Regions from separate parts of the Bacillus nitroreducens genome, predicted to be linked through region 3. Evidence: a T-box and tRNA genes for the amino acid it is inferred to sense, from the RefSeq annotation. Region 3 holds a T-box; the other regions hold tRNA genes.
The links. A T-box is a leader RNA that pairs with one kind of tRNA and senses whether it is charged. The one in region 3 lies ahead of serS (serine--tRNA ligase), so its partner is inferred to be a tRNA-Ser.
Positions count from the first base shown of each region.

Region 1: it has a tRNA-Ser gene. The T-box ahead of serS (serine--tRNA ligase) is inferred to sense a tRNA for this amino acid. The anticodon was not compared.
Region 2: it has a tRNA-Ser gene. The T-box ahead of serS (serine--tRNA ligase) is inferred to sense a tRNA for this amino acid. The anticodon was not compared.

Region 1 is NZ_CAXHYI020000003.1:775,766-786,119, reverse strand. Features, by position in the region: gene ACWPVE_RS07665 (Tex family protein) at 148-2,313, shown strand; partial or broken gene ACWPVE_RS07660 (IS1182 family transposase) at 2,677-4,124, shown strand; gene cmpA (cortex morphogenetic protein CmpA) at 4,254-4,367, opposite strand; gene ACWPVE_RS07650 (SprT family protein) at 4,522-4,977, shown strand; tRNA gene ACWPVE_RS07645 (tRNA-Asn) at 5,104-5,178, shown strand; tRNA gene ACWPVE_RS07640 (tRNA-Ser) at 5,181-5,271, shown strand; tRNA gene ACWPVE_RS07635 (tRNA-Glu) at 5,281-5,352, shown strand; tRNA gene ACWPVE_RS07630 (tRNA-Val) at 5,411-5,486, shown strand; tRNA gene ACWPVE_RS07625 (tRNA-Gln) at 5,693-5,767, shown strand; tRNA gene ACWPVE_RS07620 (tRNA-Lys) at 5,810-5,885, shown strand; tRNA gene ACWPVE_RS07615 (tRNA-Leu) at 5,900-5,980, shown strand; tRNA gene ACWPVE_RS07610 (tRNA-Leu) at 5,998-6,084, shown strand; tRNA gene ACWPVE_RS07605 (tRNA-Arg) at 6,171-6,247, shown strand; tRNA gene ACWPVE_RS07600 (tRNA-Pro) at 6,256-6,332, shown strand; tRNA gene ACWPVE_RS07595 (tRNA-Gly) at 6,349-6,422, shown strand; rRNA gene ACWPVE_RS07590 (16S ribosomal RNA) at 6,502-8,051, shown strand; tRNA gene ACWPVE_RS07585 (tRNA-Ile) at 8,271-8,347, shown strand; tRNA gene ACWPVE_RS07580 (tRNA-Ala) at 8,365-8,440, shown strand; rRNA gene ACWPVE_RS07575 (23S ribosomal RNA) at 8,591-10,354, shown strand, end outside.
Region 2 is NZ_CAXHYI020000003.1:2,052,003-2,062,356, reverse strand. Features, by position in the region: gene menD (2-succinyl-5-enolpyruvyl-6-hydroxy-3-cyclohexene-1-carboxylic-acid synthase) at 1-407, opposite strand, end outside; gene ACWPVE_RS13890 (isochorismate synthase) at 400-1,791, opposite strand; gene ACWPVE_RS13885 (1,4-dihydroxy-2-naphthoate polyprenyltransferase) at 2,160-3,095, shown strand; gene ACWPVE_RS13880 (TraR/DksA C4-type zinc finger protein) at 3,231-3,986, shown strand; gene ACWPVE_RS13875 (TIGR00266 family protein) at 4,116-4,913, shown strand; gene ACWPVE_RS13870 (hypothetical protein) at 4,962-5,135, shown strand; tRNA gene ACWPVE_RS13865 (tRNA-Glu) at 5,314-5,385, opposite strand; tRNA gene ACWPVE_RS13860 (tRNA-Ser) at 5,412-5,502, opposite strand; tRNA gene ACWPVE_RS13855 (tRNA-Asn) at 5,508-5,582, opposite strand; tRNA gene ACWPVE_RS13850 (tRNA-Ile) at 5,591-5,667, opposite strand; tRNA gene ACWPVE_RS13845 (tRNA-Gly) at 5,678-5,751, opposite strand; tRNA gene ACWPVE_RS13840 (tRNA-His) at 5,763-5,838, opposite strand; tRNA gene ACWPVE_RS13835 (tRNA-Phe) at 5,865-5,937, opposite strand; tRNA gene ACWPVE_RS13830 (tRNA-Asp) at 5,946-6,021, opposite strand; tRNA gene ACWPVE_RS13825 (tRNA-Met) at 6,225-6,301, opposite strand; tRNA gene ACWPVE_RS13820 (tRNA-Ser) at 6,473-6,565, opposite strand; tRNA gene ACWPVE_RS13815 (tRNA-Ile) at 6,585-6,661, opposite strand; tRNA gene ACWPVE_RS13810 (tRNA-Met) at 6,679-6,755, opposite strand; tRNA gene ACWPVE_RS13805 (tRNA-Ala) at 6,784-6,859, opposite strand; tRNA gene ACWPVE_RS13800 (tRNA-Pro) at 6,876-6,952, opposite strand; tRNA gene ACWPVE_RS13795 (tRNA-Arg) at 6,956-7,032, opposite strand; tRNA gene ACWPVE_RS13790 (tRNA-Leu) at 7,047-7,135, opposite strand; tRNA gene ACWPVE_RS13785 (tRNA-Gly) at 7,154-7,228, opposite strand; tRNA gene ACWPVE_RS13780 (tRNA-Leu) at 7,233-7,313, opposite strand; tRNA gene ACWPVE_RS13775 (tRNA-Lys) at 7,328-7,403, opposite strand; tRNA gene ACWPVE_RS13770 (tRNA-Thr) at 7,408-7,483, opposite strand; tRNA gene ACWPVE_RS13765 (tRNA-Val) at 7,498-7,573, opposite strand; rRNA gene rrf (5S ribosomal RNA) at 7,583-7,698, opposite strand; rRNA gene ACWPVE_RS13755 (23S ribosomal RNA) at 7,840-10,354, opposite strand, start outside.
Region 3 is NZ_CAXHYI020000003.1:1,039,782-1,050,135, forward strand. Features, by position in the region: gene ACWPVE_RS09015 (deoxynucleoside kinase) at 1-554, shown strand, start outside; tRNA gene ACWPVE_RS09020 (tRNA-Ser) at 690-782, opposite strand; gene serS (serine--tRNA ligase) at 886-2,169, opposite strand; T-box leader at 2,262-2,474, opposite strand; gene pdxT (pyridoxal 5'-phosphate synthase glutaminase subunit PdxT) at 2,628-3,218, opposite strand; gene pdxS (pyridoxal 5'-phosphate synthase lyase subunit PdxS) at 3,237-4,121, opposite strand; gene ACWPVE_RS09040 (D-alanyl-D-alanine carboxypeptidase family protein) at 4,323-5,678, opposite strand; gene guaB (IMP dehydrogenase) at 5,815-7,281, opposite strand; gene ACWPVE_RS09050 (YaaC family protein) at 7,440-8,450, shown strand; rRNA gene rrf (5S ribosomal RNA) at 8,757-8,872, opposite strand; rRNA gene ACWPVE_RS09060 (23S ribosomal RNA) at 9,046-10,354, opposite strand, start outside.

The DNA.
Region 1 (10,354 bases), 260 kb from region 3:
TTTACTCCACAGAAAGTCGTATATGTGGATAGGTATTATTAAAAATTTCTTGTTAAGGAAAGTTTAATAATACTGAGATAGGGCAAGTTTGGTAAAATAGAATGGGTTAGAAGTGAAGGTAGGAGGAAAACAGTTTTGACACAGACTATGCAATCAAATGAATTGATGGTGAAAACCATCGCAAAGGAAATCGGAATTACGTCGAAGCAAGTACATAGTGTAATTAACCTCTTAGATGAAGGCAATACTGTCCCTTTTATTGCGCGTTATCGAAAAGAACTAACTGGTTCCCTAGATGAAGTGCAAATTAAAGATGTTCAGGAAAAATGGGCGTATTTGCAAAACCTCGAAACAAGGAAAGAAGAGGTTATTCGCCTAATTGCAGAACAAGGAAAACTAACTGATGAATTACAAGCAGAAATCATAAAGTCTACAAAACTTCAACAGGTCGAGGATCTGTACAGACCTTATAAGCAAAAACGACGTACGAAGGCAACAGTCGCAAAGGAGAAAGGTCTTGAACCTTTGGCAGAGTGGCTCTACACTTTCCCAATGAACGTAGATGTTATAAAATATGCGACTGATTTTGTTTCTGAGGAAAAGGAAGTCGCTACTGCAGAGGATGCCATACAGGGAGCAAAGGATATCATTGCTGAATGGATTTCAGATGATGCAGCTTTCCGTCAATGGATCCGCAATGAAACCTTTAAACAAGGAACAATTGAAACAGTTGTAAAGGATCAAGAGAAAGACGAAAAAAAGGTCTATGAAATGTATTACGAATATAAGGAACCAATTAATAAAGTAGTTCCTCACCGTATATTAGCTATGAACCGTGGTGAAAAAGAGGAGATCTTACGTGTAACGATTGAACCGCCTCTCGAGCGAATTTTATCTTATTTACATAGAAAAATTGTAAAAAAGGAAAATTCATCAGTCACTCCTTATATTCTTGAAACAATTGAAGATAGCTATAAACGCTTAATTCAGCCTTCGATTGAAAGGGAAATCCGAAAAGAACTGACAGAAAAAGCAGAGGATAGGGCCATTCACATATTCTCAGAGAACCTTCGTAATCTCCTTTTACAACCTCCTCTAAAAGGTAAAGTTGTGCTAGGGGTAGACCCTGCCTACCGTACTGGATGTAAATTGGCGGTTGTTGATGAAACAGGAAAGGTTTTAAAAATAGATGTTATATACCCTCATCCACCAGTTAACAAGAGAGAAGAAGCCGTTAAAAAAATAAAATCTGTTTTGCGAGATTTTAAGGTTGAAATGGTGGCGATTGGAAATGGCACAGCTTCAAGGGAGACGGAGCAGTTTGTTGCAGATGTTTTAAAAGAAGTTAATCAAGAAATTTTTTATTTAATCGTGAATGAGGCAGGTGCAAGTGTGTACTCCGCCTCTGATATTGCACGTGAAGAATTCCCTGATTTTCAGGTAGAAGAAAGAAGCGCAGTATCCATTGCAAGAAGACTTCAAGATCCTTTAGCAGAATTAGTTAAGATAGATCCAAAGTCAGTTGGGGTAGGTCAATATCAGCATGATGTATCTCAGAAAAAATTGAATGACCAGTTAACTTTTGTCGTAGAAACAGTCGTAAATAAGGTTGGAGTGAATGTAAACACAGCCTCTTCTTCCTTATTACAATATGTAGCAGGCTTATCAAAAGCTGTGGCCAACAATATCGTGAAAAAACGTGAAGAGGAAGGGAAATTTAAAAATAGAAGTGAATTAAAGAAAATTCCTCGACTAGGTGCAAAAACATATGAACAAGCTATCGGGTTCCTTCGCATAATAGATGGTGATGAACCACTCGATCGTACAGGGATTCACCCAGAAAATTATAAAGAGGTTAAAAAGCTTCTTGCGAAATTTGGTCTATCCAGTAAGGACCTTGGGACAGAGAAATTAAAGGAGGCTCTTCTCTCGGTCAAAACTGAGGAACTGGCAACTGAATTGGGAATCGGTGAAATCACAATTCATGATATTACTCAAAGTTTAGTCAGCCCAGAACGTGATCCACGTGATGAACTCGCAAAACCATTGCTTAAAAAAGATATCCTTAAGCTTGAAGACCTTGTTAAAGGGATGGAGCTTGAAGGGACTGTAAGAAATGTAGTGGATTTCGGGGCTTTTGTCGATATCGGAGTTAAACAAGATGGTTTAGTCCATATCTCTAAACTAAGTAACAATTTCGTTAAACATCCACTGGATGTGGTGTCTGTTGGTGATGTTGTAACCGTCTGGATAGATGATGTTGATGTGAAGAAAGGAAGAGTTGCATTGACGATGTTACAGCCTCAATCGTAAAAAACGCCTTATGTTTCACTTCGCATAATTGATGTTCGTTCGACGATTTTTCAAATTGTGAAATCATAATCAGGGTGTATTGAATAAGAAAAAACACTGCTCACGACGAGGGCACTGAAAAAGTCCCTTTCTAAAATTGGTGTTGATTTCCGCTGCAGCCACTCGCATTCCGCGGGCGGTCCGGGAGCCTCCTCGTCGCTGTGCTCCTGCGGGGTCTCCCCTGGCCACGCTTTTCCCGCAGGAGTCTCGTGCCTTCCGCTCCAATCAACATTAGTTAAAAAGGTATTATTTTCTCTGAATTTGAGAAAATAATACCTTTTTTCATTGTATAATGGTTGTATCAATTCTATGTGGGTGGGTTCTATGATTCAAAAACAACAATCAATGACTTTTAGTCCGTTTATGCAAATCTATGATATTGTCGTTCCGCAGGATAATATGCTACGGAAATTAATGAACTTGTGGACTTCTCTTTCGTATATGAAGAGCTTAAGGGAAATTACTGTCATGATAACGGTCGAAATGCTGTCGACCCTATTCGCATGTTCAAATATTTATTGCTAAAGACTATCCATGACTTGTCTGATGTTGATATTGTCGAGCGTTCTAAGTACGACATGTCCTTTAAGTATTTTTTAGATATGGCTCCTGAAGAGCCAGTGATTGATCCGAGTTCTTTAACTAAATTTCGAAAACTGCGTTTAAAAAATGTTGACCTATTAGATTTGTTAATCAATAAAACTGTAGAAATTGCGATTGAAAAAGAAATCATCAAAAGTAAAAGTATTATAGTAGATGCTACCCACACAAAAGCACGGTATAACCAAAAATCACCTAAAGAAATCTTAATGGATCGCTCAAGAAAGTTACGAAAAGCTGTATACCAAATAGATGAAACAATGAAAGATAAGTTTCCTAATAAAACTACAATTGATGCCCTAGAAGATGAAATTGAGTACAGTCAAAAACTTATAGATGTAATTGAGGAGGAAGAAACTCTTGTTCAGTACCCAAAAGTTAAGGAACAATTAAATTTATTGAAAGAAACTGTCGATGATGATATTGAACACTTACAGATTTCCGAGGACCAAGATGCAAAAATAGGGCACAAAAGCGATACTGCCTTCTTTGGATTCAAAACACATCTTGCGATGAGCGAGGAACGCATTGTCACAGCCGCGGCAGTTACTTCAGGTGAGAAAAATGATGGAAAACAACTTGAGACACTCATAGAAAAAAGTAAAAAAGCTGGAATAGATGTTGAAACAGTTATTGGTTATGCAGCCTACTCTGAAAAAGGAAATATTGAGTACACTGAAAAGAATGAAATAAAACTAGTTGCTAAATTAAACCCATCTGTTACTCAAGGTACTCGTAAGAAAGAGGATGTATTTGAATGTAATAAAGATGCTGGAATGTATGTCTGTAAGGCAGGACATATGGCCATTCGCAAAGCTCGACAAGGTAAAAAAGGCGTAGCTGCCAATCAAGTGGATACCTATTATTTTGATATCGAAAAGTGTAAACACTGTCCATTTAAAGAAGGTTGTTATAAGGAAGGTGCTAAAAGTAAAACTTATTCTGTTAGTATTAAATCAAATGTACATACTGAACAGATGGAATTTCAGGAAAGCGACTATTTTAAAGAAAAATCCAAAGAGCGTTATAAAATAGAAGCTAAAAATAGCGAATTAAAACACAGACACGGGTATGATGTAGCGAAATCCTCGGGTCTAATTGGCATGGAATTACAAGGTGCCATGGCGATATTTACGGTAAATATAAAGCGGATTTTAAAACTATTAGGGTAATAACCCAGGGTGAAATGGTATCATATGCATAAAAAAGACGACTTTTAATTCAAAAAATGAATTTTTAGTCGTCTTTTTTGATTTATCAATTTAATTACCTATAAAAACGTAAGTTTTTCAGCTGCCTCCTCACGAGCAGTGTTTTTTTCTATAAAAGTACCAGCACTGATTCAACAATTTAATTTGGTATCGATCTTTTTCGTAATAGGCACGTTTCATTTGGTTTTGAAGCCATATAGGCATATCCTATACCTCCTCGTGGATAAACTTAGGTCCTCAGATAAACATAATAAATGGTACTATAGAGATAAAGTAATCTATTAATTGGTTTGAGTATATATAATGTATGCAAACATAGTACGTCCTGTTCGAAAAGGATTGAAAGGAAGTAGAAATTGTGGAACAATTTGAACTTCAAAAAATTGTGGAGGAAGTATCTCTAGAGTATTTTGGTAAGCCATTTCTACATAAAGCCACCTTCAATAATCGATTGCAAACGACTGGTGGAAGATATCTGCTGAGAACACACAATATCGAGTTAAATCCAAAATACTATCAAGAACGTGGGATTGAAGAATTGGTTGGGATTATTAAGCATGAACTATGTCATTATCATTTACATATAGAGGGTAAGGGATACCGACACAGAGACCGTGACTTTCGAGAACTCCTAAAGGCAGTAGAGGCTCCTAGATTTTGCAAACCATTAGAATCTGTTTTGAAAAAGAAAAAATCAAAACAGTATTTGTATAGCTGTAAGAACTGCGGGTTAGGATATGTAAGGAAGAGAAGGATTGATACAAATCGATATGTTTGCGGCAAATGCTCAGGAAAATTATTGGAGATAAAATAAAAGTTGACTCTTCGTTTTGCGTGTGTTAAATTATAAAAGTCGCCGCAAAACGGTTGACTTTCTATAAAAAGAAGTTCTTGACAACAAGAAAATCTGTTTTTATAATAATACATGTCGCAACATTATTCCGCAGTAGCTCAGTGGTAGAGCTATCGGCTGTTAACCGATCGGTCGTAGGTTCGAATCCTACCTGCGGAGCCAATGGGGAAGTACTCAAGAGGCTGAAGAGGCGCCCCTGCTAAGGGTGTAGGTCGCGTAAGCGGCGCGAGGGTTCAAATCCCTCCTTCTCCGCCATTTTAATATGGCCCGTTGGTCAAGCGGTTAAGACACCGCCCTTTCACGGCGGTAACACGGGTTCGAATCCCGTACGGGTCATGCGATCATGGGATGTAGGGTTGATAAACTCCTACCTCCCATTTCTATCTCTTAAAACGGAGGATTAGCTCAGCTGGGAGAGCACCTGCCTTACAAGCAGGGGGTCGGCGGTTCGATCCCGTCATCCTCCACCATTTATGAATATAGTTGTATATTATACCGAAACGTACGGATAATAACCTGGAATAAGGAAAGGGATTATCTATTACTGAATCTCGTTGATATATAGTAACGCCAACTATATTCCGTAATATTTCCTTTTGGGATATTTCAAAATATCCTCTTGCTATGCAAGTTCATGAAGATACTTATAAGAAGAGGATTCATAATGAAAATTCATTGGGCTATAGCCAAGTGGTAAGGCAACGGACTTTGACTCCGTCATTCGTAGGTTCGAATCCTGCTAGCCCAGCCATTTATCCTTATATAGCAAGGATTATTATGCAAAAACATGTAGGAGCCATTAGCTCAGTCGGTAGAGCATCTGACTTTTAATCAGAGGGTCGAAGGTTCGAATCCTTCATGGCTCACCATTTTACTTAAATATGCGGGTGTGGCGGAATTGGCAGACGCGCTAGACTTAGGATCTAGTGTCTTTGACGTGGGGGTTCGAGTCCCTTCACCCGCATTAAGTTCTATCAACTTGCGGTCGTGGCGGAATGGCAGACGCGCTAGGTTGAGGGCCTAGTGGGAGTTGATCCCGTGGAAGTTCGAGTCTTCTCGACCGCACCAAAAAAAGTTTTTTAAAAAAGTACTTGCAATAATGCTTGTGAGATGTTATTATAGAAAAGTCGCTGATTTCAAACGACTTACAATATGCGCCCGTAGCTCAATTGGATAGAGCGTCTGACTACGGATCAGAAGGTTATGGGTTCGACTCCTTTCGGGCGCGCCATATTTTATCGGGAAGTAGCTCAGCTTGGTAGAGCACTTGGTTTGGGACCAAGGGGTCGCAGGTTCGAATCCTGTCTTCCCGACCAGACGAAATTAAATGTTGCGGGTGTAGTTTAATGGTAAAACCTCAGCCTTCCAAGCTGATGTCGTGAGTTCGATTCTCATCACCCGCTCCAATTTAGTTCTTTGAAAACTAAACATAATACAAGCGTCAACGTTAATTCTAAGTAACAAACTTATTGAGCAATCAATACTCTATTGGAGAGTTTGATCCTGGCTCAGGATGAACGCTGGCGGCGTGCCTAATACATGCAAGTCGAGCGAATCTAAGGGAGCTTGCTCCCAAAGATTAGCGGCGGACGGGTGAGTAACACGTGGGCAACCTACCTGTAAGACTGGGATAACTTCGGGAAACCGGAGCTAATACCGGATAACATATGAGACCACATGGTCTCATATTAAAAGATGGCTTCTCGCTATCACTTACGGATGGGCCCGCGGCGCATTAGCTAGTTGGTGAGGTAACGGCTCACCAAGGCAACGATGCGTAGCCGACCTGAGAGGGTGATCGGCCACACTGGGACTGAGACACGGCCCAGACTCCTACGGGAGGCAGCAGTAGGGAATCTTCCGCAATGGACGAAAGTCTGACGGAGCAACGCCGCGTGAGCGAAGAAGGTCTTCGGATCGTAAAGCTCTGTTGTTAGGGAAGAACAAGTATCGTTCGAATAGGGCGGTACCTTGACGGTACCTAACCAGAAAGCCACGGCTAACTACGTGCCAGCAGCCGCGGTAATACGTAGGTGGCAAGCGTTATCCGGAATTATTGGGCGTAAAGCGCGCGCAGGCGGTCCTTTAAGTCTGATGTGAAAGCCCACGGCTCAACCGTGGAGGGTCATTGGAAACTGGGGGACTTGAGTGCAGAAGAGGAGAGCGGAATTCCACGTGTAGCGGTGAAATGCGTAGAGATGTGGAGGAACACCAGTGGCGAAGGCGGCTCTCTGGTCTGTAACTGACGCTGAGGCGCGAAAGCGTGGGGAGCGAACAGGATTAGATACCCTGGTAGTCCACGCCGTAAACGATGAGTGCTAAGTGTTAGAGGGTTTCCGCCCTTTAGTGCTGAAGTCAACGCATTAAGCACTCCGCCTGGGGAGTACGGTCGCAAGACTGAAACTCAAAGGAATTGACGGGGGCCCGCACAAGCGGTGGAGCATGTGGTTTAATTCGAAGCAACGCGAAGAACCTTACCAGGTCTTGACATCCTCTGACACTCCTAGAGATAGGACGTTCCCTTCGGGGACAGAGTGACAGGTGGTGCATGGTTGTCGTCAGCTCGTGTCGTGAGATGTTGGGTTAAGTCCCGCAACGAGCGCAACCCTTGATCTTAGTTGCCAGCATTCAGTTGGGCACTCTAAGGTGACTGCCGGTGACAAACCGGAGGAAGGTGGGGATGACGTCAAATCATCATGCCCCTTATGACCTGGGCTACACACGTGCTACAATGGATGGTACAAAGGGCAGCGAAACCGCGAGGTTAAGCCAATCCCATAAAACCATTCTCAGTTCGGATTGCAGGCTGCAACTCGCCTGCATGAAGCCGGAATCGCTAGTAATCGCGGATCAGCATGCCGCGGTGAATACGTTCCCGGGCCTTGTACACACCGCCCGTCACACCACGAGAGTTTGTAACACCCGAAGTCGGTGGGGTAACCGTAAGGAGCCAGCCGCCTAAGGTGGGACAGATGATTGGGGTGAAGTCGTAACAAGGTAGCCGTATCGGAAGGTGCGGCTGGATCACCTCCTTTCTAAGGAAAAAGTCGAAAAGCGAAGGTGACTGTTCAGCCTCGACAAGTGCTGGAACTTCTGAAGGAAAAGTCAGTAGACTTTGACAGAAGAAGTGAAGCAACCTCGAGAGGCTAGGAACCGTAGCTAGACAATAGAAGTTCTACGAACTTCATAAAAAAGACGTTTTGTATTATGTTTAGTTTTGAGAGAGCTATTGTTCTCTAGTTAAATATATGAATGGGCCTATAGCTCAGCTGGTTAGAGCGCACGCCTGATAAGCGTGAGGTCGATGGTTCGAGTCCATTTAGGCCCACCATTCATTAAAAAATATTCGGGGCCTTAGCTCAGCTGGGAGAGCGCCTGCCTTGCACGCAGGAGGTCAGCGGTTCGATCCCGCTAGGCTCCACCAAATCTTACTGATGAAATCGTATTTGATTGAAATCAGTTATTTTGTTCCTTGAAAACTAGATAACGTAACAAAACATTCATTGAAGTAAAGTTCTTTAAACTTATAGGCGCATGAGAAGCGAAGAAATTTGCAGCTTATCGAAGCCGAACAGGTTAAGTTATAAAGGGCGCACGGTGGATGCCTTGGCACTAGGAGCCGATGAAGGACGGTACTAACACCGATATGCTTCGGGGAGCTGTAAGTAAGCATTGATCCGAAGATTTCCGAATGGGGAAACCCACTGCTCGTAATGGGGCAGTATCCTTACCTGAATTCATAGGGTAAGCGAAGGTAGACCTGGGGAACTGAAACATCTAAGTACCCAGAGGAAGAGAAAGCAAACGCGATTTCCTGAGTAGCGGCGAGCGAAACGGAAGATAGCCCAAACCAAGAGGCTTGCCTCTTGGGGTTGTAGGACACTCTATACGGAGTTACAAAAGAGCGAAGTAGACGAAGTGACCTGGAAAGGTCCGTCAGAGAAGGTAACAACCCTGTAGTCGAAACTTCGTTCTCTCTTGAGTGGATCCTGAGTACGGCGGGACACGTGAAATCCCGTCGGAAGCTGGGAGGACCATCTCCCAAGGCTAAATACTCCCTAGTGACCGATAGTGAACCAGTACCGTGAGGGAAAGGTGAAAAGCACCCCGGGAGGGGAGTGAAATAGAACCTGAAACCGTGTGCCTACAAGTAGTCAAAGCACATTAATGTGTGATGGCGTGCCTTTTGTAGAATGAACCGGCGAGTTACGATTACGTGCAAGGTTAAGTCGAAGAGACGGAGCCGCAGCGAAAGCGAGTCTGAATAGGGCGAATGAGTACGTGGTCGTAGACCCGAAACCAGGTGATCTACCCATGTCCAGGGTGAAGTTCAGGTAACACTGAATGGAGGCCCGAACCCACGTACGTTGAAAAGTGCGGGGATGAGGTGTGGGTAGCGGAGAAATTCCAATCGAACTTGGAGATAGCTGGTTCTCTCCGAAATAGCTTTAGGGCTAGCCTCGAGTATAGAGTCTTGGAGGTAGAGCACTGATTGGACTAGGGGCCCTCATCGGGTTACCGAATTCAGTCAAACTCCGAATGCCAAAGACTTGATTCTCGGGAGTCAGACTGCGAGTGATAAGATCCGTAGTCAAGAGGGAAACAGCCCAGACCACCAGCTAAGGTCCCAAAGTATACGTTAAGTGGAAAAGGATGTGGAGTTGCTTAGACAACCAGGATGTTGGCTTAGAAGCAGCCACCATTTAAAGAGTGCGTAATAGCTCACTGGTCGAGTGACTCTGCGCCGAAAATGTACCGGGGCTAAACGTATCACCGAAGCTATGGATTGTTCTTACGAACAATGGTAGGAGAGCGTTCTAAGTGCAGCGAAGTCAGACCGTGAGGACTGGTGGAGCGCTTAGAAGTGAGAATGCCGGTATGAGTAGCGAAAGAGGGGTGAGAATCCCCTCCACCGAATGCCTAAGGTTTCCTGAGGAAGGCTCGTCCGCTCAGGGTTAGTCGGGACCTAAGCCGAGGCTGAAAAGCGTAGGCGATGGACAACAGGTTGATATTCCTGTACCACCTCTTTACCGTTTGAGCGATGGAGGGACGCAGGAGGATAGGGTAAGCGCACTGTTGGATATGTGCGTCCAAGCAGTTAGACTGGTAAGTAGGCAAATCCGCTTACCGTAAGGTTGAGCTGTGATGGCGAGGGAAATAAAGTACCGAAGTTCCTGATTCCACACTGCCAAGAAAAGCTTCTAGCGAGGTAAATGGTGCCCGTACCGCAAACCGACACAGGTAGGCGAGGAGAGAATCCTAAGGTGATCGAGAGAACTCTCGTTAAGGAACTCGGCAAAATGACCCCGTAACTTCGGGAGAAGGGGTGCTTTTTAGG
Region 2 (10,354 bases), 1.0 Mb from region 3:
GCCATTTCAACGAACCATTTCGAATGATTTCCATATAAATGATTTTGATCAATGGCTTGCGGTGCACCAACATCACGTAATTCATGCGGTCGATCTGCCGTTAACACAATAAGTGGAACCCTTGAATAATATGCTTCAACAATTGCAGGAAAATAGTTGGCTGCCGCTGTACCAGAGGTACAAAGGATGGCAACTGGTTTTTTCGTAGCCTTAGCTATACCCAATGCATAGAAAGCGGAGGAACGTTCGTCAATATTTATCGTAACATTCATCTTAGGATGTTCAGCCATTAAGATGGCCATTGGGGTCGAACGGGAACCAGGACTCACAACTGCCTCTGTAACTCCAACTCGAACTAATTCATCTACAAATGATGCTACATAACGAGTTAATGTTTGATTATTCATTATCTAATCCTCCTAACGCGGATAGCATCGGCCTAAACTTAATCATCGTTTCTGTATATTCACTTTCTGGATTGGAATCCCCTACGATTCCACAACCAGCAAATAATGATGCTTTCTTACCATTTATTAATCCCGAACGAATGGCAACTGCAAATTCTCCATTATCATTACGATCTAACCAGCCAACTGGACTTCCATACCAACCACGGTCGAGTACTTCTAGCTCCCGAATCAATTCAAAAGATTTTTGTTTAGGTTGTCCCCCAAGAGCAGGTGTTGGGTGTAATCGATTTACAACCGTTAACAATGACACGTTTTCCTTTGCAATACCTTTGACAGGTGTATATAAGTGTTGTATATCTCTCATTTTTAAAATACCTGGATGTGATGGGGAAGAGATACTCGTACATGATTCTTTCATTTCATATTTAATCATTTGTACTACCACATCATGCTCATGCAAATTTTTAGGATCACTTAAAATCTCATTCTCAAGTTCTTTGTCCTCTGAAGGAGTTTTCCCTCGGCGAATTGAACCAGCTAAACAGGTACTTAAGAACTCTTTATTCTTTTTCTTAACAAGCCTTTCAGGAGAGGCGCCAATAAAGCATGAATTTCCATATTCAATGGCAAATAAATAACTCATTGGTTGTTCTTCTTTAAGCCTAGCTAACACACCATCTGCTTCGATTTGTTCATCAAAATGTAGTTTGATTTCTCTAGCAAGTACTACTTTCTCTACGTCACCATTTTGTACTTTTTTTGTTGCATTGCGAACAGATTCCATCCATTCTACTGGTTGAACTTCTTCTTTACTAAAAGACGAACTTTGATGATACGGTAGATGGTTCACTAGAAACTCCTCGTTCATTTCAAAGTCCAATACTATTGATGTTGCGTTCGAAGGCTCGCACACAATATTGGTTGTTATAAAAGCTCTCCCCTTATAAACTGAAAGTATAAGTGTAGGCAACACAAATTTTGCATCATCGAATTGATTCCATAACTCTGTTCTTTTTTTCAAAGGATCAAAAGAAAATCCTCCCATTAAAATAGGACCAGTAGAATATGGAGTAAAATCATCCACAATGATTGCATTTTCAATAAGGCTTTTCCATTTTTTCTCAACGTTATTAAAACGTTCCGTAGATTCATTATCAGTAATCGAATATGCCTCTCCAAGCCCAACGATAATCGTATCATTGGTTGGATTAGACCAATAACTCCTTGTTGTAAAAGGTTCTTTTTTCCCCGCAGCAAAGAACAATAGGGGGTCTATGTTCTTCATTTCTTTTACCTGACTCACAAGTACAGGCTTAGAAATTTCCTTTGAACGGATCAAACCTTTCTCTATGTATTCTCTCAAACCCTTTTGTTGTATCATTACCAACTTTATCCCCCCGAAATATATTCCATCTTAATTTATCCTAAACGTAATCGCTATTTATAGTATACCATTTATACGAATGTTACCTTTAAAAAATACTCACTTAATTATTGTTATATAATTTAGTCATAATTAGAATTTATAAATTACAACGAATAGTAGTTACCAAACTTGATTCTACCACACCTACCTGTTCCATGACCACTTTCATCCTATTATTATATATCAAGGGATTTATCGGTCTGATTATATCAAGACAATAGCTCAAGTATCACGGTATTGCTACTTTAAACCATTGACAGTATTTGTCCGATTCACTAAACTGTATTGTGGATATATATGAGTTGACATGAGAGGAGAAGTCTATGCAAACACAACTTCAGTCAAATCAGAAGCTATCTGATAAGCCTACAAATAGCTTTCAGGTATGGTGGAGACTTATGCGACCTCACACACTTACTGCTTCTTTTGTTCCTGTTATTTTAGGTACAGTCCTTGCACTATCAGATACATCCATAAACATCGGCTTGTTCATTACGATGTTGCTTGCTTGTCTCCTTATTCAGGCAGCAACTAATATGTTTAATGAGTATTTTGATTTTAAGCGTGGGCTTGATACAGCAGAATCAGTAGGAATTGGTGGGACTATTGTTCGTGATGGGGTAAAGCCAAAAGTAATTTTAAACTTAGCCTTTCTTTTCTTTGGGATTGCCACACTACTAGGTGTTTATATCTGCCTAAATAGTAGCTGGTGGTTAGCACTTGTTGGAACGATTTGTATGACGGTAGGCTATTTATACACAGGTGGCCCACTTCCTATTTCATCTACACCATTTGGAGAGCTAGCAGCTGGTTTCTTTATGGGCATGATTATTATTTTAATATCTTATTTCATCCAAACTGGTACTGTTTCAACAACAAGTGTATTAATCTCAATTCCAATTATGATTCTTGTTGGAGCCATTAATATGTCCAACAATATTCGTGATCTAGATGGAGATAAAAAGAATGGACGTAGAACATTACCCATTTTATTAGGAAAAAGCAATTCGATAAAATTTTTAGCAGCTTTGTTTATTATTTCCTATCTTTGGATTATAGTTCTAGCAGGAATGGGCATTGCCTCTTTCTGGTGCTTCCTTGTATTCCTAAGTGCACCTAAAGCTATTCAAGCTGTAACTGGCTTCATAGGAAAAACGGAGCCAATTCAAATGATGCCTGCCATGAAAGCAACAGCCCAAACTAATACCTTCTTTGGATTTTTATTATCCATTGGAATCTTTATCGGATATTACTTTTAAAAAACACGATTTTAATCGTGTTTTTTCTTTTTGTCTCGACCATACAAGCACATTTTTACATTAATGATTTTCGTGTTTATGTAAATAATACATAACAAGATTCGTTACGAAAACATCGTGGAAGGAGTGCTTTTCATGTTATCAAATAAGCAATTATCAACCTTCCGTTCACAGTTGATAAACGCAAAAAAAGAAGTTGAAGAGCAATTAAGGGATAGCGATCATTTTGACCTAGAACGCGGACATTTACATGGCTCAGTTGGAGAATTGTCCTCTTACGACAATCATCCAGGTGATGAAGGAACAGAGTTATATGAACGTGAAAAGGACATTGCATTAAATGAGCATATCGAAAAAGAGCTAGAAGATATTAATTATGCCCTACAGGCAATCGAAGAAGGCACATACGGTAAATGTGAAAAATGTGGAAAAGACATTTCTGTTGATCGTCTTCAAGCTATTCCAACAACAACGTATTGTGTTGAGCATAGCCCTACCCAAGTAGTATCACATAATAGACCTATTGAAGAAGGCGTGTTGATTCCGCCATTTGAAAAATTTGTTCATGAAGATGAAAATGTATCTTTTGATGCAGAGGACTCTTGGCAGGATGTTGCAAAATACGGAACTTCTGAATCCCCTTCAGACCTTGTAGATCCAGTTGATAGCTATAACGAAGTATTCATGGATTCCGAAGAAAATGTGGGATATGTTGAGGATTACGAAAATTTTGTGGCGACTGATATCGAAGGAAAAGAAATAATGATCTATCCTAATAGCCAACATGAGAGGTATGAAGAGGCACTCGATGAAGAAGGAATTATGACAATGTTCGGTGATCTCCCACCGTATGAAAAGGAACCATATACAAAGGACGAGGCCGAGGATTGAGTAAGAAAGCAGTGGTTAAATCCACTGCTTTTCATGTTTTTATGTAAAACAAATTTAATTTAAAGGAAAATAATAATCAATGACGAACTGTTACTTTATATTTAATTTTATATCGAAAGGAAGAAATAAATGAATGCTCATGAAATTGAATACAAACTTTATGGAGATGACATGCAATTTGTAGAAATCGAGTTAGATCCAGATGAAAGTGTAATTGCAGAAGCTGGGGCGATGATGATGATGGAAGATGGAATCTCGATGGAGACCATATTCGGTGATGGCTCAGATTCTGAAAGCGGAGGACTTATAGGAAAACTGTTTGGTGCAGGGAAAAGAGTCTTAACAGGAGAAAGCCTTTTTATGACTGTTTTTACAAATAGGCAAATGGGTAAAAAACACGTTTCGTTTGCAGCTCCCTACCCTGGGAAAATCATCCCTGTGGATTTAAGCATGCTTGGTGGAAAAGTAGTTTGTCAAAAAGATGCTTTTCTCTGTGCAGCAAAAGGCGTATCAGTTGGAATTGACTTTCAACGCAAATTAGGTACTGGCTTCTTCGGTGGTGAGGGATTCATTATGCAAAAACTTGAAGGAGATGGACTAGCTTTTTTACATGCAGGTGGGACCATTCATAGAAAAGAACTGCAACCAGGAGAATTACTTCGTATAGACACAGGCTGTTTAGTCGGAATGACAAAAGATGTAAATTATAATATCGAGTATGTTGGTAAAATAAAAACAGCCTTTTTTGGTGGAGAAGGGTTATTCTACGCAACCGTCAGAGGGCCTGGAACAGTTTGGGTTCAGTCACTGCCCTTCAGCCGTCTTGCAGACCGAATCTTTGCTAGTGCACCTAAAAATGGAGGAAACACTGGTGAAGGTAGCATACTAGGTGGAATTGGTAATTTATTAAACGGTGATAACAGATAGAATAATTACGGTCATATCTGGGAGGATAATAAGTGGAGGTGGGAAAAGGTGAAACGTAAAGATGAAGTAAAGAGCAACCCCGTTGTTCCACTATTTGATGCACCTGATGATAAAATACTTGCATTTGATATGTTTCGTGGTGTCTCACCAGGACTCTTTTCCGATGTTGATCTAGATAATCCTGGGAAAAAAATTGAAGATGATATCATTAGCCAAGACTAAAACACCTTTACGGGTGTTTTTCTTTTGGAACAAAGTGTAGTTGAATACGTTCTCACAGTTTATTTGAAGTCATTCTACTATTGGTTTTATTTACACTTGGACCGTGAGAATACGATCTTAAATGTTTCAAGTAAAATGCAAATAAAAAAGCGCCATGAGGAAACCTCATAACGCTTGATGACCCGTACGGGATTCGAACCCGTGTTACCGCCGTGAAAGGGCGGTGTCTTAACCGCTTGACCAACGGGCCATAATATTCATCTATATAAAGTATCATGGCGGAGAAGGAGGGATTTGAACCCTCGCGCCGCTTACGCGACCTACACCCTTAGCAGGGGCGCCTCTTCAGCCACTTGAGTACTTCCCCAAAAATGGCTCCACAGGTAGGATTCGAACCTACGACCGATCGGTTAACAGCCGATAGCTCTACCACTGAGCTACTGTGGAATAATATATGGTGGGCCTAAATGGACTCGAACCATCGACCTCACGCTTATCAGGCGTGCGCTCTAACCAGCTGAGCTATAGGCCCATTTAATAATTGGAGCGGGTGATGAGAATCGAACTCACGACATCAGCTTGGAAGGCTGAGGTTTTACCATTAAACTACACCCGCATTTTGTCATATGGGGCGGCTGATGGGAATCGAACCCACGAATGTCGGAACCACAATCCGATGCGTTAACCACTTCGCCACAACCGCCATTAATCTTTATGGAATTAGTAAGGTGGCTCAGGACGGAATCGAACCGCCGACACAAGGATTTTCAGTCCTTTGCTCTACCGACTGAGCTACTGAGCCACTGCATATGGCGGTCCCGACCGGGATCGAACCGGCGATCTCCTGCGTGACAGGCAGGCATGTTAACCGCTACACCACGGGACCTTTTTTTCTTAATAAAAACTTTCAATACACAATACTTGTAATAACTGTCCCTTCCTCTACTAGCTTATTCGAGATGTTTTGTCCGTCGGGACAACTCGTAGCTTACTCGATGAAGTGTCGCTCGTCGCTACACCACGGGACCTTTTTTTCAGAAAGACAAATACTATTTTACGATAGTTTCTAGTAAGTGTCAAGAGTTTTTTTGGTTGCGGGGGCAGGATTTGAACCTACGACCTTCGGGTTATGAGCCCGACGAGCTACCAGACTGCTCCACCCCGCGATAATAGAAAATTATATAATACCTTGTTATGCGACTAGTTTATTATTTACTGTCCCTTCCTCTACTAGCTAATCAAGAAGCTATATCCGTCGGGACAACTCGTAGTTATTTCGATGATGCAACGCTCGTTGCTCCACCCCGCGCTAATAACAAACTATTTCAAAATAAATATGGCGGAGGAAGAGGGATTCGAACCCCCGCGGGCTTTAACACCCCTGTCGGTTTTCAAGACCGATCCCTTCAGCCGGACTTGGGTATTCCTCCACATATAAAAAGTTGTAACTGGTGGACCTTGTAGGACTCGAACCTACGACCGGACGGTTATGAGCCGTCTGCTCTAACCAGCTGAGCTAAAGGTCCTAGATATTTAATATTAATGGTAGCGGCGGAGGGGATCGAACCCCCGACCTCACGGGTATGAACCGTACGCTCTAGCCAGCTGAGCTACACCGCCATAAATAATTATACTTTTAAGAGTCTATTGGTGGAGCCTAGCGGGATCGAACCGCTGACCTCCTGCGTGCAAGGCAGGCGCTCTCCCAGCTGAGCTAAGGCCCCAAATGGATTATATTAATGGTCGGGAAGACAGGATTCGAACCTGCGACCCCTTGGTCCCAAACCAAGTGCTCTACCAAGCTGAGCTACTTCCCGTAATGGCGCGCCCGAAAGGAGTCGAACCCATAACCTTCTGATCCGTAGTCAGACGCTCTATCCAATTGAGCTACGGGCGCATTTACTATTAAAATGGTGCCGAGGACCGGAATCGAACCGGTACGGTAGTCACCTACCGCAGGATTTTAAGTCCTGTGCGTCTGCCAGTTCCGCCACCCCGGCAATTTAGTAAATAACTTCTGGAGCGGAAGACGGGATTCGAACCCGCGACCCCCACCTTGGCAAGGTGGTGTTCTACCACTGAACTACTTCCGCATAATGCGGGTGAAGGGACTCGAACCCCCACGTCAAAGACACTAGATCCTAAGTCTAGCGCGTCTGCCAATTCCGCCACACCCGCATATTTAAATAAAATGGTGAGCCATGAAGGATTCGAACCTTCGACCCTCTGATTAAAAGTCAGATGCTCTACCGACTGAGCTAATGGCTCTAAATGGTGCCGGCTAGAGGACTTGAACCCCCAACCTACTGATTACAAGTCAGTTGCTCTACCAATTGAGCTAAACCGGCACATTTAGGAATTATGGTGGAGGATGACGGGATCGAACCGCCGACCCCCTGCTTGTAAGGCAGGTGCTCTCCCAGCTGAGCTAATCCTCCATCTTTTCAACCTAGCAACGTCCTACTCTCACAGGGGCAATGCCCCAACTACCATCGGCGCTGAAGAACTTAACTTCCGTGTTCGGTATGGGAACGGGTGTGACCTCTTCGCTATCGTCACTAGATAAGATAAAGACAAGATATATTATACTATCTTCTCAAAAAAATGCAAGAAGAAATTTTCATTCCTTCAAAACTAGATAACGTACGCACATTCATTCATTTGTCTTGCTACGGCTCCTATACAGTCGCCTTCGCAATTCTATTTGGTTAAGTCCTCGATCGATTAGTATCAGTCAGCTGCACATGTCACCATGCTTCCACCTCTGACCTATCAACCTCGTCATCTTCGAGGGATCTTACTAGTTTAACACTATGGGAAATCTCATCTTGAGGGGGGCTTCATGCTTAGATGCTTTCAGCACTTATCCCTTCCACACATAGCTACCCAGCTATGCCCTTGGCAGGACAACTGGTACACCAGCGGTGTGTCCATCCCGGTCCTCTCGTACTAAGGACAGCTCCTCTCAAATTTCCTACGCCCACGACGGATAGGGACCGAACTGTCTCACGACGTTCTGAACCCAGCTCGCGTACCGCTTTAATGGGCGAACAGCCCAACCCTTGGGACCGACTACAGCCCCAGGATGCGATGAGCCGACATCGAGGTGCCAAACCTCCCCGTCGATGTGGACTCTTGGGGGAGATAAGCCTGTTATCCCCGGGGTAGCTTTTATCCGTTGAGCGATGGCCCTTCCATGCGGAACCACCGGATCACTAAGCCCGACTTTCGTCCCTGCTCGACTTGTAGGTCTCGCAGTCAAGCTCCCTTGTGCCTTTACACTCTACGAATGATTTCCAACCATTCTGAGGGAACCTTTGGGCGCCTCCGTTACTCTTTAGGAGGCGACCGCCCCAGTCAAACTGCCCACCTGACACTGTCTCCAAGGCCGATAAGGCCTTCGGGTTAGAATTTCAATACAGCCAGGGTAGTATCCCACCGACGCCTCCACCGAAGCTAGCGCTCCGGCTTCCAAGGCTCCTACCTATCCTGTACAAGCTGTACCAAAATTCAATATCAGGTTGCAGTAAAGCTCCACGGGGTCTTTCCGTCCTGTCGCGGGTAACCTGCATCTTCACAGGTACTATAATTTCACCGAGTCTCTCGTTGAGACAGTGCCCAGATCGTTACACCTTTCGTGCGGGTCAGAACTTACCTGACAAGGAATTTCGCTACCTTAGGACCGTTATAGTTACGGCCGCCGTTTACTGGGGCTTCGATTCAGAGCTTCGCTTGCGCTAACCCCTCCTCTTAACCTTCCAGCACCGGGCAGGTGTCAGCCCCTATACTTCGCCTTGCGGCTTCGCAGAGACCTGTGTTTTTGCTAAACAGTCGCCTGGGCCTATTCACTGCGGCTTTTCAGAGCTATGCACCCTAAAAAGCACCCCTTCTCCCGAAGTTACGGGGTCATTTTGCCGAGTTCCTTAACGAGAGTTCTCTCGATCACCTTAGGATTCTCTCCTCGCCTACCTGTGTCGGTTTGCGGTACGGGCACCATTTACCTCGCTAGAAGCTTTTCTTGGCAGTGTGGAATCAGGAACTTCGGTACTATATTTCCCTCGCCATCACAGCTCAACCTTACGGTAAGCGGATTTGCCTACTTACCAGTCTAACTGCTTGGACGCACATATCCAACAGTGCGCTTACCCTATCCTCCTGCGTCCCTCCATCGCTCAAACAGTAAAGAGGTGGTACAGGAATATCAACCTGTTGTCCATCGCCTACGCTTTTCAGCCTCGGCTTAGGTCCCGACTAACCCTGAGCGGACGAGCCTTCCTCAGGAAACCTTAGGCATTCGGTGGAGGGGATTCTCACCCCTCTTTCGCTACTCATACCGGCATTCTCACTTCTAAGCGCTCCACCAGTCCTCACGGTCTGACTTCGCTGCACTTAGAACGCTCTCCTACCATTGTTCGTAAGAACAATCCACAGCTTCGGTGATACGTTTAGCCCCGGTACATTTTCGGCGCAGAGTCACTCGACCAGTGAGCTATTACGCACTCTTTAAATGGTGGCTGCTTCTAAGCCAACATCCTGGTTGTCTAAGCAACTCCACATCCTTTTCCACTTAACGTATACTTTGGGACCTTAGCTGGTGGTCTGGGCTGTTTCCCTCTTGACTACGGATCTTATCACTCGCAGTCTGACTCCCGAGAATCAAGTCTTTGGCATTCGGAGTTTGACTGAATTCGGTAACCCGATGAGGGCCCCTAGTCCAATCAGTGCTCTACCTCCAAGACTCTATACTCGAGGCTAGCCCTAAAGCTATTTCGGAGAGAACCAGCTATCTCCAAGTTCGATTGGAATTTCTCCGCTACCCACACCTCATCCCCGCACTTTTCAACGTACGTGGGTTCGGGCCTCCATTCAGTGTTACCTGAACTTCACCCTGGACATGGGTAGATCACCTGGTTTCGGGTCTACGACCACGTACTCATTCGCCCTATTCAGACTCGCTTTCGCTGCGGCTCCGTCTCTTCGACTTAACCTTGCACGTAATCGTAACTCGCCGGTTCATTCTACAAAAGGCACGCCATCACACATTAATGTGCTTTGACTACTTGTAGGCACACGGTTTCAGGTTCTATTTCACTCCCCTCCCGGGGTGCTTTTCACCTTTCCCTCACGGTACTGGTTCACTATCGGTCACTAGGGAGTATTTAGCCTTGGGAGATGGTCCTCCCAGCTTCCGACGGGATTTCACGTGTCCCGCCGTACTC
Region 3 (10,354 bases):
GAACCTCCTTTGAAAAGGTAGATAGCAATCCATATTTAGATCGGTTTTATGCTGATTTCGAAAGATGGAGCTTTCACCTTCAAATCTATTTCCTTGCAGAGCGATTTAAAGAACAAAAGAAAATCTTTGAATATGGCGGTGGATTTATTCAAGATCGTTCAATATATGAAGATACAGGCATTTTTGCAAGAATGCATTATGAAAAAGGAACAATGGCACCTGATGACTATGAGACATATACCAATCTTTTTGATGCAATGGTTATGACACCATATTTTCCCCATCCAAATTTACTAATATATCTTGAAGGCAGCCTTGATGATATTATTAATCGAATTCAGGAACGTGGAAGACTGATGGAGCAGCAAACACCTATTTCCTATTGGGAAGAAATGCACGCTCGTTACGAAAAATGGATCAATAACTTTAATGCCTGTCCTGTTTTACGATTAAATATCAACGATTATGATATTCTTCATGACGAAAATTCTATCGAACCAGTTATAGAAAAAATTTCAACCTTTATTAGACAAGCAGAGCTTTTAAAAAAATAAAAAAGACCCCTTTTGAATAGCTTTCTCAAAAGGGGTTCTTTGTTTACGTCAAATTTTCGTAAACAAAAAACTCGTTACTATAATAGTAACGAGTCCATCTCCAATACTTTATGCGCTAGTATTATTTGTCATTTATGGCGGAGGAAGAGGGATTCGAACCCCCGCGGGCTTTAACACCCCTGTCGGTTTTCAAGACCGATCCCTTCAGCCGGACTTGGGTATTCCTCCGTATCGACAAGAATTAATATACCACATTATAAAATGGTATGTCAACATTATTTATTATTTTTTTGCGGGCTAGAATTATTGAATAATCCTAGCCCTACTTTTCTTAAGATTTCGGACCGATTACTTCCTTCCCTCGCATATAAGGACGCAATACTTCAGGAATGATCACCGTACCGTCTGCTTGCTGGTAATTTTCTAAAATCGCAGCAACCGTTCGGCCAACCGCAAGTCCAGAACCATTTAATGTATGAACATGTTCAGGCTTAGAGTCGCGATCACGACGGAATCGAATATTAGCACGTCTTGCCTGGAATGCTTCAAAATTACTACAAGAAGATATCTCGCGATAAGTTCCATAGCTTGGTATCCAAACTTCGATGTCATATTTTTTTGCGGCAGTAAAGCCCAAATCTGCACTACACATATTTAAGACACGGTATGGAAGACCTAGTAACTGAAGCACTTTTTCTGCATTTGCAGTTAGGCTCTCTAGTGCTTTATAAGAATCCTCTGGCTTTACAAATTTCACTAATTCAACCTTATTAAATTGGTGCTGACGAATCAAGCCCCTTGTATCTCTTCCTGCTGAACCCGCTTCTGAACGGAAACACGCACTAAATGCTGCGTATTTAATTGGTAGATCCTCACCACTAACAATTTCATCACGATGAAGATTCGTAATTGGAACCTCAGATGTTGGAATTAAAAAGTAGTCTTCACTCTCAATGAGGAAGGCATCCTCTTCAAACTTTGGAAGTTGCCCCGTTCCCGTCATACTTGCTCGATTGACAAGGTATGGTGGAATCACTTCTTCATACCCATGTTCCTCCACATGAAGGTCTAACATGAAGTTAAATAATGCTCTTTCCAGTCTTGCCCCAAGTCCTTTATAAAATACAAAGCGACTCCCAGTAACCTTCCCAGCTCGTTCAAAATCAAGGATTTCAAGTTGATCAGCTATTTCCCAGTGTGGCTTTGGTTCAAAATCAAATTGTGGGAGCTCACCCCATTTACGAATTTCAACGTTGTCATCTTCTGATTCACCAACTGGGACACTTTCATGAGGAATATTTGGAATAGACAACAGAAGATGTTCTAATTCTTCTTCTACATTCCGTAATTGAGTATCTAACTCTTTGATTTTATCTCCCACTTCACGCATTTCTGTTATTAGAGCATCCGCATCTTTTTTCTCTCTTTTTAAGACTGCAATTTGTCCTGATACTTCATTTCGTCTGCTTTTTAATTCTTCTGTCTGAACAATAAGCTCACGACGTGTTTTGTCCAGCTCCTCAAAACGTCCTAGGTCTGTTAAATCCTCACCACGGTGCTGAAGTTTTTCCTTCACCTCATCGAAATGGCTTCGTAAAAACTTGATATCTAACATTACCAAAACCTCCTATTATTTATGTAATTAGTAGCATTAACAGATACATAAGCATGAACTCTGCAAAAACATAAAAAACTCCCGTCCCTAATAAAAGGGACGAGAGTTAACCCGCGTTACCACCCTAGTTGAGGATACACGTATCCTCCTCTTGAAAAAGATAACGGATTTACCGGAAATACCTACTAGAAACCGTTCAGCACTTCACTCAAGGATGGATTCACTAGCCCTTTCCATCGGTTCACACCAACCACCGACTCTCTTAAGAAAAAAGACAAGCTACTACTTCCTCTCATAGATTTAACATTATAATTACCCTTTAATGTGCGATAAACCCCCAGGTAAGAAATAAAAATCACCTGTAAAGGTACAATTGGTTCCACTATCCATTAGTGGGGATGATGAAATACCAGTATTAGAAGTTCACTTTATATAAAGTTTTACCATGTTTCATTCGTTTATACAAGTTTTTTTGTTTTTGACTCTTCAACCATCTTTACAAAATAGCCTGTAATACGATGATCATCAGTTAGTTCTGGATGGAAAGAACAACCTAAAAATTGACCTTCTCGTGCAGCTACAATTCTCCCATCATGCTTTGCAAGGATTTCAACGTTTTCTCCAGCTTCTACAATATGTGGTGCTCTAATAAAAACACCGACAAAGTCTTCAGCAATTCCAGGAATCGTAAGTTCTGCTTCAAAGCTTTCACGTTGACGACCGAAGGAATTACGCGCAACTACTACATCCATAAGGCCAAGATGCGGTTCCTTGTGGTCAACCAGTTGTTTTGCAAGTAGAATTAACCCTGCGCATGTACCGAACATTGGCTTTCCCTTTTTAGCAAAGGAACGAAGAGGCTCCATAAAATGATATTTATCAATTAATCGGCGCATTGTTGTACTTTCCCCACCAGGGATAATCAACCCGTCAATTTCTTCTAGCTGTTCTACTGTTTTTACGATGACTGCTTCTGCTCCAGAGGCTTCTATTGAGCGAACATGTTCTCTTACTGCCCCTTGAAGACCTAATACTCCGATTTTAACCATATATGACCATCCTCTAACTTACCAGCCTCGTTCTTGCATGCGTTGGTCTGGTAATAATGATGAAATTTCGACACCTTTCATAGCATTACCTAAACCTTTAGAAAGGTTGGCAATTAATTCATAATCTTGATAATGTGTAGTTGCTTCTACAATTGCACGAGCAAATTTTGCAGGATTGTCTGATTTGAAAATACCAGAACCAACAAAGACACCATCTGCACCAAGCTGCATCATTAATGCCGCATCTGCAGGTGTTGCTACACCACCAGCAGCAAAGTTTACAACTGGTAGACGACCTTCTTGTTTAATTTGAAGGAGTAGTTCATACGGTGCTCCTAGATTTTTTGCTTCTGTCATAAGTTCATCTTCACTCATTCCAACAACTTGGCGAACTTGAGCATTTACTTTTCTCATATGTCGTACTGCTTCTACAATGTTCCCTGTTCCAGGCTCACCCTTTGTACGAAGCATAGATGCACCTTCTGCAATTCGGCGTGTCGCTTCTCCTAAATCACGACATCCACATACGAATGGAACCGTAAAATCACGTTTATTTAAATGGAACTCCTCATCTGCAGGAGTTAATACTTCACTCTCATCAATATAATCAACACCTAGAGCTTCTAGTACTCTAGCTTCTACAATGTGTCCAATACGAGCCTTTGCCATAACTGGAATAGTAACAGCATTCATTACTTCTTCAACGATTGTTGGATCAGCCATTCTAGCAACTCCACCTGCTGCTCTTATATCAGCTGGTACACGTTCTAATGCCATTACCGCTACAGCTCCAGCTTCCTCTGCTATTTTAGCTTGCTCTGCATTCACAACGTCCATAATAACGCCGCCCTTTTGCATTTCAGCCATTCCTCGTTTTACTCGATCTGTACCTGTATTTGCCATCACGATTCCCCCTACATGTTAGTTAGCGATTTATAGGCATTATCATACCATATTTTAATAGATAGTAAATGCCTAGTAAAAAATAAATCTGCGAATATTCGAACATATACTTTTATTTCCTACTAATTATACCAAATTTATAGGCAATTAAAACATAGAAAAATCTCCCTCTATAAATAGAAGGAGATTGAATGATCTTTATTAGAACCAACCTTTAACTGTATTCGCAGCACTTGACCAAATGTCACCAAAGAACCCACCGATTCCCCTCATCATGAGCACGAACCAATTTGTCTTTTCAACACTAGAGTCTGTCACGAGTGTTACCTGTAACTTATCTTCACTATTTGGCGTAATATATCCCAAATCATCACCATCACCATTATAAGAAATAGCCATATGTCCAACCTTTGTTCCTTCTTCAAATGGTGCTGTTATTTCTTTATCTTTTGATACAACTTTCTTATCAAAGTTATATTTGCCTTTATAAGCGGATTTATCTTCACCTTTTTTCACTAATAGTCTTACAGGCGATTTTGTGGAGATTTCCACCTTTTTCTCTTTACCTTTAACAACCTTTAATTCTTTATTGCCCTTTAATTGATAGCCTTCTGGGAAGACTTCAATTTGTTCAAAGTTATTAAAACCATAATCTAATAGTTTACGAGTTTCATTAAATCGTTCAGGTTCACTTTTGGCACCCATTACAACTGAAATTAAACGCATCCCATTTCGTTCTGCAGTTCCAGTAAAATTATACCCAGCCAGTGGTGTTGTACCTGTCTTTAACCCATCTAGTCCTTCGTAATAGAAGTTAGAAAAATAAGGAGACTCATTTGGATCATGTTTTAACATCCAATTCCAGTTGTTTAGTTTTTCACCATAAAATTCAAATTGTGGAATACTAGAAACTTCTAATACCTCTGGGTAGTCTCGAATTAAAGAATAAGCTAATAAAGCTACTGATTTTGCAGATAGTAGGTTTTCTTCATCTGCACTTGATCCATTAATACGGTACTCACCTAACATACTATTTGGTAGACCCGAACTATTTACAAAATGAGCATCTTGTATACCTAGTTCAGCAGCTTTTTCATTCATCATCTTCACAAATCCGTCTTCTGTTCCACCAATTAAACGTGCAAGTGCCATGGTCGTTGCATTATCAGAGTAAATAGCCATCGCATAATATAATTCTTTAACTGTATAATTATGGTTCAATCGAAGACCCACACCAGATGAGTTTGAATTAGCAGAAAGAGAGTGTAAGAATTCATCAATTTGTGTTTCAGTTTCCCAGGTAATGGTCCCTTCATCAATTGCCTCTAACACTAGGTATTCTGTCATCATTTTAGTCATACTTGCAATAGGGGCTGGAACATCTGCATTATTTTCATATAAAATCTTACCTGTTTCAGCATCAATCAAAATAGCATTTTTTGCATTTATATTAATAGCAGGTGCCGCATTTGCAGGAGTGACTTGCCCCACAAAGAGCGATAGCAAAAGGACTGCTATAAAACTTATAATCAATCTCTTTTGTGTATTTTTTTTCACATTTTAAACCTCCACTTCATATTTAGCACAAAAAACATTTTAACATATCAGCCTCAAAAAAAATAGATAGAGCACCTGTCTCTATCTACCACTATTTAAAAATCCTACCAATGGATTACTATTTGTTATATTTTGTTTAGAGTGTTGAGTAATTCGGTGCTTCCTTCGTGATCTGAACATCATGTGGATGGCTTTCACGTAATCCTGCACCTGTCATTTTAATAAATTGTGCGTTTTCCCTTAATTCCTCTAGATTTTTCGTTCCACAATATCCCATACCAGAACGAATACCACCTAGTAATTGATAAATTGTATCTGTTAATGGACCTTTATATGGAAGGCGGCCTTCAATACCTTCAGGAACAAACTTTTTCGCATCTTCTTGGAAATAGCGGTCTTTGCTTCCTTTTTCCATTGCTGCTACAGAACCCATACCTCGATATACCTTAAAACGACGACCTTGGAAAATTTCTGTTTCACCTGGACTTTCAGACACACCTGCTAGTAAGCTTCCTAGCATAACTACATGTCCTCCAGCAGCTAACGCTTTTACGATATCACCAGAATATTTAATACCACCGTCTGCAATAATGGATACACCATGTTTTCTAGCTTCTGTTGCACAATCATAAATCGCTGTAATTTGAGGAACACCCACGCCCGCAACAACACGTGTTGTACAAATAGAACCAGGTCCAATTCCTACTTTTACGACATTAGCACCAGCCTCGATTAGAGCTCGAGTAGCTTCTGCAGTCGCAACGTTACCCGCGATAATATTTAAGTTTGGATATTGATTTCGAATTTCTTTTACTGTTTCAAGAACACCTGCTGAGTGCCCATGTGCTGTATCTACTACAATTGCATCCACTCCAGCTTCTACTAGCTTTGCAACACGTGGCATTGTATCTTTTGATACCCCAACTGCTGCTCCTACCAATAATCGTCCTTGTGCATCTTTAGCAGAATTCGGAAACTCAATAACCTTTTCAATATCTTTAATTGTAATTAATCCCTTTAGTACTCCATTCTCATCAACAAGTGGAAGCTTTTCAATTTTATATTTCTGTAAGATTTTTTCCGCTTGTTCTAATGTTGTACCAACAGGGGCAGTCACTAGATTTTCTTTTGTCATAACATCAGAAATTTGAATCGAATAATCCTGAATAAAACGAAGGTCACGATTGGTTAGGATACCAACTAAGATTTGCTCTTGTGGATTATTTACAATTGGGACACCTGAAATACGATATTTTCCCATTAAATGCTCAGCATCAAATACTTGATGACTTGGAGTAAGGAAAAATGGATCCGTAATAACGCCACTTTCTGAACGCTTAACTTTATCAACCTGTTCGGCTTGTTGTTCAATAGACATATTTTTATGAATAATACCTAATCCACCTTGGCGTGCCATTGCAATTGCCATTTCATGCTCTGTAACAGTGTCCATACCCGCACTAACAATTGGAATATTTAACTTGAGCGTTTCAGTTAATGCTACCCCAAGATTTACATCCTTTGGTAATACCTCAGATTTAGCTGGTAAAAGCAAAACATCATCAAACGTTAATCCTTCTTTGGCAAACTTAGTTTCCCACATGTAATAAATCCCCCTTCGATTGCAAAATATTATTAGTAGATTATCAACTGGGCAAACTACTGTCAAGAAGACACTGATATGTTTAATAATTCAGAGTTTTTTATTATCTACTTTAACACCAATTATATCTGTTTGCTTTTTTATTGGAGGTCTCTAAATTGTTTGATTATCGTTTTATTTGGCAATCATTTAATGCGCTTCACGCAGCAAATACCACTCAACACTTGCTTCAAAAATGCTATGAAAAAGCTGGGTTTACTGATGCAGATAAAAAGAGTTACGAAAACAGCTATCCCTTTATTTATTATTTGGAGCACGGCCAAAATTATTATCAACTATCAGAAAATGCCCCTTTATCAATTAAGCCAGTCCTTCTATTTTATGGAATGGTTCAATTGTTAAAGGCTTGTTTACTTACTGTTGACCCACAATATCCAGAATCAACCTCAGTACTAGCTCATGGCGTATCAACTAGAAAACGAAAAAAGCAAAGCTATGAATTTTTTCAAGATGAAGTGAGGGTGCAGAAAAACGGTTTATTTTCCCACTTTTCTGAGCGGATGTTTCATGTGAAACAAATTGAAGGCGAAAAATACACAATGGAACAGCTATTTAAAAGGATTCCAGAATTACATAATTTATTTGTGTTACATTTTCAACAAAGGATATACATTAAAACACCCGTTACAAATGATAATGTGCTTTTAATTCCAAGTGAATCACTAGATCATTTCCACATGACTTCTCGGAGATTTTTGGATTTTATAGAAAAGGTCTTACCATTCCCTACTTCATCTACCAAAAGTGAAGTAGAGGAAAAAGGAAGTGATTCCATCACTGTAAAAGTGAATACGTCGAAATTTCTTTTGCCACTATGGAGTTCGCCACTTTTATATCATTTATATGAGGATACCTATTATTTACCAAAGGAAAGGGAACTAATAACATTCTTTCCTGAAGTCATGACTCACTACTTACTTCTATATAATTTAAGTATGATATCCAGATATGAGACGGAATGGTGGAGTGAGTTACTTCATTCCTACTCAAGTAATGATTATCCATTTATCAGACAGTTTCTTGCGATTTCAGCGGAAAAGGTACCCTTTCTGCTTTATCTGTTCCTGAAGGAGAAAATTGACGGGTTAGAAGGCGAATTCGGAATGTAAAGGAAAATACTTGCTCCTGACCAGTATCATAGGGATGAGCACTAGGTATAATTATTTTCATTTTGCCAATTAGTTAGTGGTATTGTATGTAGATTTGGGAGTAGACCGTTGGAAAGTTTGCGGCATGCCGTTTTTTGTTTTGCGTCTTCGTTATATACCAATCAGACAGGTGCGGCATGCCGTTGATCGTTTTACTTATCTATATATTAAACGCTCGCAATACGCTTCTCCAAAGATCCACAACTAACCCCGATCCCTTGATTTAAGCACAAAAAAAGACCAACCATAACGGCTGATCTTTTAGGTGCTTAGCGACGTCCTACTCTAACAGGGGCAATGCTCCAACTACCATCGGCGCTGAAGAGCTTAACTTCCGTGTTCGGTATGGGAACGGGTGTGACCTCTTCGCTATCGTCACTAAACTATAAGAAGGATTCATTCCTTCAAAACTAGATAACGTACGCACATTCATTAATGTCTTGCTTCGGCTCCTAGCCTCTCGAGGTCGCTTCACTTCTTCTGTCAAAGTCTATGACTTTTCCCTCAGAAGTTCCAGCGCTTGTCGTGGCTGTACAGTCGCCTGCGCATTTCTATTTTGGTTAAGTCCTCGATCGATTAGTATCAGTCAGCTGCACATGTCACCATGCTTCCACCTCTGACCTATCAACCTCGTCATCTTCGAGGGATCTTACTAGTTTAACACTATGGGAAATCTCATCTTGAGGGGGGCTTCATGCTTAGATGCTTTCAGCACTTATCCCTTCCACACATAGCTACCCAGCTATGCCCTTGGCAGGACAACTGGTACACCAGCGGTGTGTCCATCCCGGTCCTCTCGTACTAAGGACAGCTCCTCTCAAATTTCCTACGCCCACGACGGATAGGGACCGAACTGTCTCACGACGTTCTGAACCCAGCTCGCGTACCGCTTTAATGGGCGAACAGCCCAACCCTTGGGACCGACTACAGCCCCAGGATGCGATGAGCCGACATCGAGGTGCCAAACCTCCCCGTCGATGTGGACTCTTGGGGGAGATAAGCCTGTTATCCCCGGGGTAGCTTTTATCCGTTGAGCGATGGCCCTTCCATGCGGAACCACCGGATCACTAAGCCCGACTTTCGTCCCTGCTCGACTTGTAGGTCTCGCAGTCAAGCTCCCTTGTGCCTTTACACTCTACGAATGATTTCCAACCATTCTGAGGGAACCTTTGGGCGCCTCCGTTACTCTTTAGGAGGCGACCGCCCCAGTCAAACTGCCCACCTGACACTGTCTCCAAGGCCGATAAGGCCTTCGGGTTAGAATTTCAATACAGCCAGGGTAGTATCCCACCGACGCCTCCACCGAAGCTAGCGCTCCGGCTTCCAAGGCTCCTACCTATCCTGTACAAGCTGTACCAAAATTCAATATCAGGTTGCAGTAAAGCTCCACGGGGTCTTTCCGTCCTGTCGCGGGTAACCTGCATCTTCACAGGTACTATAATTTCACCGAGTCTCTCGTTGAGACAGTGCCCAGATCGTTACACCTTTCGTGCGGGTCAGAACTTACCTGACAAGGAATTTCGCTACCTTAGGACCGTTATAGTTACGGCCGCCGTTTACTGGGGCTTCGATTCAGAGCTTCGCTTGCGCTAACCCCTCCTCTTAACCTTCCAGCACCGGGCAGGTGTCAGCCCCTATACTTCGCCTTGCGGCTTCGCAGAGACCTGTGTTTTTGCTAAACAGTCGCCTGGGCCTATTCACTGCGGCTTTTCAGGGCTATGCACCCTAAAAAGCACCCCTTCTCCCGAAGTTACGGGGTCATTTTGCCGAGTTCCTTAACGAGAGTTCTCTCGATCACCTTAGGATTCTTTCCTCGCCTACCTGTGTCGGTTTGCGGTACGGGCACCATTTACCTCGCTAGAAGC